Ferrimicrobium sp.: one gene and its partner. The protein of the gene in region 1 binds, or shares a complex with, the protein of each later gene. Links are inferred from orthologs where the notes say so. Each region holds a gene or a part of one and is shown on either strand. Other genes may lie near its edges.

What was found. The genes of interacting proteins can lie anywhere in the genome.
Region 2: the proteins of mfd (region 1) and uvrA are in contact, whole or in part, in a crystal structure (PDB 4DFC), measured with the Escherichia coli proteins. The link is inferred for Ferrimicrobium sp. from one-to-one orthologs.

Annotation. Positions count from the first base shown.
Region 1 is NZ_DAHXOI010000007.1:122,892-129,847, forward strand. The notes cover bases 1-3,981. They hold mfd (transcription-repair coupling factor), read left to right. Parts: upstream 1-400; coding sequence 401-3,781; downstream 3,782-3,981. Other genes in these bases: pth (aminoacyl-tRNA hydrolase), read left to right, coding at 1-401; M7Q83_RS06900 (peptidylprolyl isomerase), read left to right, coding at 3,826-3,981. Also shown: more of M7Q83_RS06900, read left to right, coding at 3,982-4,845; M7Q83_RS06905 (xanthine dehydrogenase family protein molybdopterin-binding subunit), read right to left, coding at 4,987-6,956. UniProt on the Escherichia coli protein: Couples transcription and DNA repair by recognizing RNA polymerase (RNAP) stalled at DNA lesions. Mediates ATP-dependent release of RNAP and its truncated transcript from the DNA, and recruitment of nucleotide excision repair machinery to the damaged site.
Region 2 is NZ_DAHXOI010000013.1:34,956-39,486, forward strand. Bases 530-3,920 are described here. They hold uvrA (excinuclease ABC subunit UvrA), read right to left. Parts: upstream 3,571-3,920; coding sequence 730-3,570; downstream 530-729. Other genes in these bases: uvrC (excinuclease ABC subunit UvrC), read right to left, coding at 530-737; M7Q83_RS09520 (chorismate-binding protein), read right to left, coding at 3,582-3,920. Outside these bases: more of uvrC, read right to left, coding at 1-529; more of M7Q83_RS09520, read right to left, coding at 3,921-4,531. UniProt on the Escherichia coli protein: The UvrABC repair system catalyzes the recognition and processing of DNA lesions. UvrA is an ATPase and a DNA-binding protein. A damage recognition complex composed of 2 UvrA and 2 UvrB subunits scans DNA for abnormalities.

The sequences.
Region 1 (6,956 bases):
TGCTGCTTCCCCAGACCTTTATGAATCACTCAGGTCTCGCCGTCGCTGAGTTTGTCCGCTATAGCCCCGTCGAGTACCCAGATGGTTTGATTGTCATCCATGATGAACTCGATCTCGAACCAGGAGTAGTTCGTATCAAGTTGGGGGGCGGTCTCGCTGGCCACAACGGGCTAAAATCGATTGCGCATCTCATCGGCACACAGAACTTCGTTCGCGTGCGGGTTGGCATCGGTCGACCTACGGATCAGTCTGCAGTCGTTGACTTTGTGCTCGCTCGCCCAAAGCCCGAGGACCGAGTCGAACTCGATCTTGCGGTGCAACGGGGTGTCGATGCAGTGCGTGACGTGATTGAGCTTGGCCCGGAGCGAGCGATGACCCAACACAACCAGCGGGCCCGCTGATGAGCTCGACAGTGCTTGCCAAGCTGATGGAGGGTCTGGGAAAGAGGCTCGATCCCGAGCTGCTCGGTGCTGCACCTGCAGCGTCGGCGGCAATCGTGGCCCAAAGCGCACCCGGTGACCGCATGCTGCTTGTCGTGGCAGGTGAGGCCGAAGCCGAATCGATCGCCTATGACCTCGCTACGTTGGCGGATGGCTACCAGAGTTATTGGTTGCCAGCGTGGGACACCGTGCCCTATGAACGAGTCGCGCCATCGATGCGCACGACTGGACGTCGGTTGCGTGCCTTGGTGGCCTTGCAGGAGGAGTCCGAGTGGCCCGTGGTGGTGACAGCATCGGTGCGTGCTGCCCTGCAGCGCCTCGCCCCGAGCGCCCTTGGTCTTGTATGCGCTCGGCTTCGAGTTGGCGCGAAACAGTCGCAGGAGGAACTCATCGGCTTTCTTGTCCGGAGCGGCTATCTGCGAGAGTCGCAGGTGTCGAGCCCGGGCGAGTTCGCGGTCCGCGGGTCCATCGTTGATATTTTTCCGCCAGATCAGGACAACCCGATCCGCGTGGACTTCTTCGATGACGAAATTGATCGTCTTGTCGCCTTTGATCCGACCTCACAGCTCACGATTGCCTCCATCGAACACTGCGAGGTGCTTCCGGCAAAAGAGGTGCTCATCGACGACCCCTTGCGAAGGGGACTCAACGAGTTGGCCGAACAAGCCCCAGTCCTTCAGGACCGAATCAGCGAGTTGCTGGCGGGGACGAGTCCAGACCCGGTTGAGAGCCTTCTTCCGCTGTTGCTCGACCATGAGGCGACGCTCGTCTCAGACCTGCTTGGGGAGAACGACGTGCTGATCGTCGCCGGGGGCGCGCTACTTGAGGCTGAGTCGGTACGTATCGCCGCTGACGAGGAGTCGATGACGAGTGCGCTGGCACCGACATGGGGGATCGATGCAACGGACTCCACCACCGGCCTTCTCGCCCCCTTTGCGCATCTCCAGGCGAGTGCTGCGCGTCGGGTCGAGTTGCTCGATGGCGGTGTCGAGCCCCGACCCCTTTCGATCGATCACCGCGATATGGCGGGTTTTGTCGAACGCGTTGGTGCTCTGGTTCGTGGGGGCTCCCGAGTGATGGTGACCGCTGAGTCGCCAGCTCGCCTACGGGCACTCAACGCGACCTTTGCGAGCTTTGATCGGTATCCAGTGGTGCTCAAAAGGGAGGCAAATCCTCCTGAGGCAGCCGGTCTCTATCTTGTGGAGGGGATACGCCTCTATCACTCATTCGTCATCGAAGCGGCAAAGCTCGCAGTGGTGGCTGATGCGGATTTGGTGCGACCGTTGGCCAACCCGCAGCCGAGGCGCCAACGTCCAAGAACGATCACCTCGACGTTGGATGATCTCGCCCCAGGCACCCTAGTGGTGCATGAGACCTATGGTGTGGCGCGCTACGAGGGGATCGTCTCGCGATCCCTCGCGGGGGTCGAACGGGATTATCTCCTGCTTGAGTTCGGCGGGAAGGACAAGATCTACCTCCCTTCCGATCAGACCGATCGGATCACCCTCTACGTCGGTGGGGAGAACCCCGCGCTCTCGCGACTGGGTTCAAAGGAGTGGAGTCAGCAGGTCAAGAAGGCGCGCAGAGCGGCAAATGAGGTTGCACAGGAGCTTGTCGTCCTCTATCAGAAGCGGCTGATCACCGCTGGTCATGCCAAGGAGCCTGACACCGTTTGGCAGCAGGAGATGGAGTCGAGCTTTGGCTACGAGCTCACCCCTGATCAAGCCGTCGCCATCGAAGAGACCAAGAGTGATCTTGAGCAACCGGTTCCAATGGATCGGATGGTCTGTGGTGATGTCGGGTTTGGGAAGACGGAGGTAGCCATACGGGCGGCCTTCAAAACCATCCAGAGCGGGGCCCAGGTGGCGATCCTTGTTCCGACCACGATCTTGGCCCAGCAACACTATGACACCTTCCGTGAGCGCTTCGAGCCCTACGGTGTCAAGGTTGGGTTGTTGTCGAGGTTCGTAAGTCCTCGCGAGGTCAAGCGCTTGAAGGAAGAACTACGTCTTGGCACCCTTGATTGCCTGGTAGCGACCCACGCGCTGGTCTCGAAGGAGATTGATTTTCGACGGCTTGGACTCCTTGTGATCGACGAGGAACAGCGCTTTGGTGTGGCGCATAAGGAGTTCTGGAAGACACGCCATCCGGATCTCGATGTGCTGACCTTGTCGGCGACTCCGATTCCGCGTACGCTGGAGCTCTCTCTGGTTGGAGTGCGTGATATGTCGCTGTTGCGGACACCACCGCTCGATCGTCAACCGATCTTGACCCACGTCGGCCCCGATGACGATGCGGCGATCTCAGAGGCGATTCGTCGCGAACTGATCAGAGGTGGTCAGGTGTTCTATGTCCATAACCGCGTGCGTGATATCCAGTCGATCGCGCGCAAAGTCGCCGACCTCGTCGGGACGGCGCGCATCCTGGTCGCGCACGGCCAACTCCCCGAACACGAGTTGGAGCGAGTTGTCGATGAGTTCTGGCATCGTAAGGCTGACGTTCTTGTCTGCACGACCATCATCGAGAGCGGGATCGACCTTCCATCGGTCAATACGCTTATCGTTGACCATGCGGAGGATCTCGGGCTCGGGCAGCTCCATCAGCTTCGTGGACGGGTCGGTCGATCGGGGCAGCGAGCCTATGCCTACCTGTTCTATCCCCGGACCAAACCTCTTTCGGTGATCGCTCTGGAGCGCCTCCGAACGATCGTGGAGAATACCGACCTCGGGGCGGGATACCGTATCGCGATGCGTGACCTTGAGCTGCGCGGTGCCGGGTCGTTTCTCGGCGAGCGGCAGTCTGGCCATATGAGCGCGGTGGGCTATGAGCTCTACGTGCGCCTCGTCGCCGAGGCGGTGGCACAGATGAAGGGGGACGAGCGTATTGAGGTGCCCGAGATCAATATCGACCTTCCGATCTCGTACTCGATCCCAGTGGGATACGTGGCCGACGAGGCGGTGCGCATGGATCTCTACCGTCGTTTGGCCATCGCTCGAAATGAGGCTGAGGTGAAGGACCTCGCCAGTGAGCTGAGTGACCGATTTGGACCGCATCCTGGGCCAGTGGTCAACCTGATCGAGATGACTCGGTTAAAGCTTGCGCTCATCGAGCGGGGGGTACGTGAGGTAGGATCGCGTCGCTCGGCCAAAACCGGAACCATGGAGGTCTTTCTCAAGCCGATCCAACTTCGTCCTTCTGAGGAGGTTCGGCTGCGTCGAGTCGCTTCGCGTCCGACCTATCGAGCGAGTGAACTAGAGCTCGTGATCCCCTTCCGACCACGCGACAATCTGCTCGAGGTCGTTCGTGAAGTCGTTCTGGGTCCATCAAATTCGCCGTCCTAGCGTAGGCATAGTAGGCTAGGGAAGCTGTGAAGCCAAGGAGGAGTATGTCTCGAAGGTTGTTGAAGTTCCTTCCGCTTGTGTTAGGGTTTGTTCTTGCGAGCTGTTCGACCATCGGTTATGCCGCAAAGGTTGGCCCACAGACGATCTCCAATAGCCAGCTGAACACGGAGCTACGCGAGGTCTCGTCAAACTCGGCCTTTGATGCGCTGCTCTCAAAGAACAAGTCACCCGTCTTTGGACCAGGTAAGAAGAGCTACACCACGTTGTTTGTCGATAATATTTTGAATCGTCGTATTACGATCGATCGTATCCTCCAAGCCGAGCACCGACTCAATATCACGGCGACTCCACTAGAGGCACAGCTCGCGAAGGCACTCACGATCCAATCGGTCGGCTCTCAGTCCACCTTCACCGCTTTCCCGAAGGCCTATCAGGCACAGTTAGTCAGTGATACGCGAGCTATCGTCGCCATGGAGGCGTACTTGGCGAAGGTGAATCTGAGCACGGCCGGCGTCCAGGCCTATTATGCGAGTCATCACGGCAACTTTGTCGACGTCTGCTCCTCAGAGATCCTTGAGACCTCACCCCTTGAGGCGGATGCCGTACTTGCCAAGATCAGAGGGGGCCTCTCATTCGCGGCGGCCGCCAACCAGTACTCCGAGAACAAGAGTAGCCAAGCGAGCGGCGGTGCCGTCGGTTGTGGAACCATCTCCCAGTACGAGCAAGTTCTCGGGGCCAACTATACCCATGCGATTGAGACCTTGCCGATCGGTAAAGCTTCGCTTCCGGTGCAGATCAGTCAAGGGTGGTCGATCATCGAGGTCACTTCTCGTAGTCTGATTCCTTTCCATGATGCTGAACTGAGTGCCGCCAACGATGAGCTCTCGCACGGCTCAGCGTTACTCAACGACTTTCTCGCTCGCGACTCCAAAGTCCAACAGCTCAAGGTCAACCCAGAATACGGTCGTGTCAAGGATGTCGGCGGTGTCCTTCAGGTGGCACCAAGCAAGGGACCAAGTCCCAAAGCGTTGAGTCAATACTTCACGCCAGGGCTCGCACAGTAGCCAGCGGGCTCCCTCGTCTCGGTGCTTCTTTTTTCGGTGCTCTCTCGTCGTAGCGCCAGACGTTTGGGTCGGTGGTCGGTGCTACCCAACGAGGAGAGTTACTGCTCGGAGCCCGGTCGGTCCGATGCGGCGGCATCGCCCCTATGCACGCTCGGCGGCAGGCATCGTCGTGATGGCGCGCCAGACCTGTTGGGGGCTCATCGGTAGGTTGATGTGCCGGATACCGAGGTGGGCCAAAGCGTCGATGACGGCGTTCCAGACGGCAGGCGTCGCCCCGATGGTGCCAGATTCTCCGATCCCCTTTGCACCCAGCGGATTCATGAAGGTCGGCGTTTCTTGGTGAAAGAGATCGAATGAAGGCAGCTCGGCGGCCGAGATGATCGAGTAGTCCGCAAAGTTGGGTGTGAGCGGAGAGCCATCGGCCCCATACTGGAACTCCTCGAGGAGCGCCTGGGCTACTCCTTGGGCGATGCCACCATGGAGCTGTCCCTCCGCGAGCAGCGGGTTCAGGATCCTGCCTGCGTCGTCGACCGCGTTCAAGCTGATCAGGTGCACTCTACCGGTCTCAACATCGACCTCGACGACGGCAAGGTGTGCTCCAAAGGGGTACGTCGCATCCGCTGGAGCGAAGTCCAAGGTGACGTCGAGTGGTTGGTCCAGCTCGCGTGCTCGTCGTGCCAGGGTTGGCCAGTCGAGGGTGGTTGAGGGGCTGCCGTGGACGAAGGCGCCATCGGCATTGAGTCGGATGTCGGCCTCGCTGGCTTCGAGGGTCGCAGCGGCCACCTGCTTGGCACGGATACTGAGTTCGTGGGCAGCGCCAGAGACGGCAGCACCGCCTGTTTGGAGCGATCGCGAACCAAAGGTACCGACACCGCGGGGAACCAGGTCGGTGTCGCCGGTGATGACGTGTACCTGGTCGAGATCGACTCCTAGTTCATTGGCGACGAGCATTGACCAGGCGGTGGCGTGTCCTTGCCCATGGGGTGAAGTGCCTGAGTAGGCGACGATGACACCATCATCTTGGACCTCGACTCGACCATACTCGCTCGACCCACCGCCATTGGTGACCTCGACATACACGGCGATTCCAACTCCGAGTTGCAGGGGGGCTGCGCTGGCCCGACGACGTCGCTGTTCGTCGCGGAGTTGTGCATAACCGCCACGTTCGCAGAGTGTGCTAAGGGCCCTGGAGTAGTCACCGACATCGTAGTTGGCGCCGGTTGGCGTGGTAAGGGGGAAGTCCTCCTTCGGGATGAGGTTGCGTAATCGTAGCTCGACGGGATCCATGGCTAGTTCGGCAGCGAGGCGATCCATCATGCGCTCGATGGCTGCAGCGGCCTCTGGCCGCCCAGCTCCGCGATAGGCCGAGATCGGGGTGGTGTTGGTGGCGACCGATACGTAGGAGGTCTCTACGTTGGGAATCAGGTAGGTACCGGGCGCCATGAGGCAGGTGAGGGTGGGGAGCAGTGCCCCGAAGGCAGGATAGGCACCGCTATCTTGGACGATGCGCAGGCGGTAGCCGACAAGCTTACCTTCCTTGGTTGCTCCGAGCTCGAGGTACTGGATTTGGGCCCGTCCATGGACGAGCCCAAGCATTGAGCGAGTGCGGTCCTCGTGCCAAGTGATGGGTCGCCTAAGTTTGCGTGCCGCCGCGGCGATGGCGACGTCCTCTGGGTAAACCGTTACTTTAGCGCCAAAGCCTCCGCCGACATCCTGGGCCCGCACGACGATGCTCGATTCGTCGATATTGAGACACCTCACCAGGGTTCTTCGCAGTCCATGCGCCGATTGGGTCGAGGAGTAGACCACGAGGCGACCATCTGGCGTGGGGACTGCGGCCATCGCTCGTGTCTCGAGCGAACAGGGAGCGAGACGTTGGTTGATCAGACGTTCGGTGACGACTACATCGGCATCTGCGAAGAGGTTTGCGTTGGGACGATCGGGACTCTTGGCAAAGATGTTGGTGCTCCCAGGGAAAAGGGCGACGAGATCCTCCATCGACTGCTCGGGATCGATCACGGCCTGGAGCGGGTCGAAGTCGGCATAGACCAGTTCCGCTCCGTCAAAGGCCGCCTGAGGTGTCTCTGCGAGGACGAGCGCAAAGGGTTCAC
Region 2 (4,531 bases), on another replicon or contig:
ACCATCTCCTGTCGCTCGAGGACACTCGTGATCGCCTGCAGCTGGTCTCGGAATCGTGCCGCCTGTTCAAATTCAAGGTCCGCAGCGGCTTGCCGCATCTTGGCCGTGATCCCCTCGGCAAGCTGTGCCCCTTGCCCCCCAAGAAACTGGGAGACCCTCTCCACCATATCGCTGTACTCCGCGTGCGTCACCGCACCAATACACGGGCCAGCGCAGCGACCGATGTGATAATACAGACAAGGACGCCCGTCACGTGTGTGGCGAGCTAACTTAGCGGGTGAGCAGCTTCGCAGTGGCAACGCTCGCAGCAGCAGTTCAAGGGTCTCTCTGGCGGCACCTGAACTCACATAGGGGCCAAAATAGCGCACCTTTGGGCGGCGGGCTCCACGCACAAGCATTGCCCGCGGCCACTCCTCATTTGTGGTGACCGCAATCATCGGATAACTCTTGTCATCGCGCAATCTGATGTTATAGCGCGGTCGGTGCTCCTTGATGAGCGAGTACTCGAGCATGAACGCCTCGGCGTCAGTCGCCACCGTGATCCAGGTGACCGACTCCGCCACCGCTAACATCGCTCGCGTTTTACCCGTCAGGCTCTGTGGGTTAACAAAATAACTCGAAACACGGGAGCGGAGGGACTTAGCCTTGCCAACATAGATCACCCTGCCTTCGGCATCTCGGAACTGATAGGAGCCGGGTTGGTCAGGGATGGAGGACTTTTCGAGGCGCTCAATCACGATGCAACAACGGCGCTAAAAACTGCCCTGTGTAGCTAATGGAAGCACGTGCCACCTCCTCCGGTGTCCCCGTCGCCAGCACTTGTCCCCCACGATCCCCTCCATCTGGCCCCAGATCGATGAGGTAGTCAGCCGTCTTGATGACGTCAAGATTGTGTTCGATCACGACGACCGTGTTACCCTGATCGACCAATGAGTGGAGCACGACCAAAAGCTTACGAACATCCTCAAAGTGCAGTCCAGTTGTCGGCTCGTCAAGAATATAGAGCGTTTTACCCGTCGATCGTCTCGCCAGCTCGCTCGCCAGCTTGACCCTCTGGGCCTCACCGCCTGAGAGCGTCGTCGCTGGCTGTCCAAGCCGGACATAGCCCAATCCAACCTCATCCAAGGTGATCAGATGCCGCACAATCGGCGGCTGCCGAGCGAAGAACTCACGCGCCTCCTCGATCGGCATTGCCAGCACATCTGCGATGGAACGCTCGCGATAGGTCACCTCTAGCGTCTCTCGGTTAAAGCGAGCGCCATGACACGCCTCGCAGGTGACAAAGACGTCGGGCAAGAAGTTCATCTCGATGCGAATGGTGCCTTCCCCGCTACAGGCTTCACATCTTCCACCCTTGACATTGAAGGAGAAGCGACCCGGCTTGTACCCACGCGCCCGCGACTCTGGCATCTCCGCAAAGAGCTTACGGACATGGTCGAACATCCCTGTATAGGTGGCAGGATTTGATCGTGGTGTACGACCGATCGGCGATTGGTCGATGTCGATCACTTTGTCGATCAGCTCAAGACCGGTCAAACCCTTATGTCTACCAGGGACATCACGAGATCGGTTGACCTGGGCGCGCGCAGCTTTAAAGAGGATCTCGTTCACCAAGGTCGACTTTCCAGACCCAGCCACCCCCGTCACGCAGGTAAAGAGACCGACAGGAAAGGCTACGTCGAGCTCTTTCAAGTTATGTTCGCTCGCACCGAGAACGGTAATGAAACCGCGGACTGCCTCTCGTCGGGTTGGAGGGAGTGGAACGCTCTTTTTGCCGGAAAGATAGGCGCCAGTCAACGAGGTCTTGGAACGCAGCAACTCCTTTACTCCACCCTCGAAGACGACCTCTCCTCCGTGTTCGCCAGCGCCTGGGCCAATATCGACGATATGATCCGCTGCTCGAATCGTATCTTCGTCATGTTCAACGACAATCACCGTGTTCCCCTGGTCCCGGAGTCTCAAGAGCGTATCAATCAGTCGATGGTTATCGCGTTGATGCAGACCGATCGAGGGCTCGTCAAGGACGTAGAGCACTCCAGCGAGTCCGGATCCAATCTGGGAGGCGAGTCGAATCCGCTGCGCCTCGCCGCCGGATAGCGTAACCGCGCTGCGCGCTAGGGTCAAGTAGTCGAGGCCAACATCGACGAGAAAGCGCAGCCGCGCAATGATCTCTTTCAAAATCTGGACAGCGATCTGACGTTCGCGATCGTCGAGATCGAAATCGATCACCCGAGCCAGTGCATCGCCGATGGGCAGAGCGACCAACTGATCGATCGCGATACCACCAACGGTAACCGCACGCGCCTCGGCCTTCAATCTCGTCCCATCACAGCCCTCACACGGCACCTGTCGCATGTAGGATTCGATAATGGCCCGCGCGGTGTCAGTCTCCACCTCCGCATGACGACGTTTCAAAAAGTTGACGACGCCTTCATAGGTAAAACTATAGGAACGCTCACGACCACGCCGATCAACGTACTCATGGCTCACCTTCTCGTCGACTCCGTAGAGGATGATCCTTCGCTGCTCCTCATCGAGTGAACCCACCGGCTTGGTGAGCGGAATCTTGTAGTCCTTGGCCACTCGTTCGAGCATGTGCTCGAGGTAGTCGGCACGGAGCGCGCCGAAGGGGGCAACCGCGCCTTGCACCAATGAACGCGAAGCATCGGGCAACACAAGTTCCTCATCAACCTCGAATCGCATGCCCAACCCCGAACAGACGGGACAGGCTCCGAAGGGGGAGTTAAAGGAGAAGTTCCTCGGTTCAAGGTGTCCCAGAGAGATGCCACAAGCGACACAGGCCAACTCCTCAGAGTACCGCTCTACGCGCACGACTTGACGATCTTCGCCAACTTCAAGGACGTCAACACGGCCGTGCGCAACACCAAGCGCTGTCTCGGTCGACTCGATCAGCCTTCGTAGATCTGCTGGCGTGACCCGAAGTCGATCAACGATCACTGAGATCGTGTGCGCTTCGTAGCGCTCAAGTGTTACCTGTTTGCGATCGGCCAGTTCCACAAGCTCGTCATCGATCATTACCCGGGCGAAACCCTGCTTGGTCAGGTCATCAAGGAGCGATTGATACTCACCCTTGCGTGCCTGTACGACCGGTGCTGCGATCATGATTCGACGGTCATCAAAAGTCGACGAGATAAGGTCGACGATCTCCTGCGGGGTCTGTTGGGATACCTCCAACCCACACTGTGGGCAATGCGGGTGCCCAATGCGAGCGAACAGCAGTCGCAGGTAGTCATAGATCTCAGTCACTGTGGCGACGGTTGAGCGCGGGTTATGCGAGGCGGTTTTTTGGTCGATAGATATCGCCGGAGAGAGACCCTCGATGAAGTCCACATCCGGCTTCTCCATCAACCCCAAGAACTGACGAGCATAGGAAGAAAGCGACTCCACATAGCGCCGCTGCCCCTCGGCAAAAATCGTATCAAAGGCCAGCGAACTCTTCCCAGAGCCGGAGAGGCCGGTAAAGACAACAAGACGATCCCTCGGAATGTCCACAGAAATATTTTTGAGGTTATGCTCTCGTGCACCCCGTACCCGTAGAATGTCAGGCATACGTATCCACCCTAACGTGGATTCAAGGCACGAGTGACCACATCAAACTTTGCCTCGATCTCGGCCACCTCAGCGTCGGCTTGCGAATCAGCGACAATGCCGGCACCGGCGACCAGCCCAAGTGTTCCCTGGTAGGCGGAGGCACCCCGTATAGCCAGGTACACTTCCCCGTCACCGAACGGGTCCGTAATCCCGATAATCCCGGCGTACATCCCACGAGAAGGCTCGATCTGCGCTAGCATTTCGAGCGCCGTTGTCCTCGGCACACCCGATACAGCAGCAGTCGGTGCGATAGCGAGCACCACGGACACGAGATTCGCACCGGGTAGCAACTGACCCCGCATCGGGGTGGCCAAATGGATCAGTCGTCCAGCATCGAAGAGAACCGGCGCCCGCGGCATATCGAGCTCCTTCACGTAACCGCTGAGATCGTCCTGGAGCTGCTCGACCATGAGTCGATGCTCAAATAGGTCCTTCGCAGAGTTCAGGAGCGCCACCTGACCACCCCGCAGGGCGGTACCAGCGAGTGGGCGGAGCGAGAGGAGGTGGCCGGACTTGGCGGCTACCAGCTCGGGCGAGGCCCCAAAAAAGCCGTCGACGTAGTAGAGATGGCTCGCCGGATGTGCCTTTTTTAACCGAGAAAGCGCCGCCCCAACGGAAAAGCTCTCGGTCAGGGACTGGGTCGCGCGACCCGTGACGACAAGCTTTGTCAATTGACCTTGTTCGATAGCCAACTTTGCGAGCCGTACGCGATCAGCAGTAGCCCCAACATCGTGGGACCGTTCTCCTTGTAGCAGCGGTCCCGCGGGCACCATCCGCACCTGAGAGGCGAGCTCGAGTATACCGAGACGCATGGCGCTTCTTGCCGACGACTCATAGACGTCAACCTCCAGGCGATCCTTACCAGCTACCAACACAACCGGATACGAACGCGACGCGAAGGACTCGGTTACCGAGAACC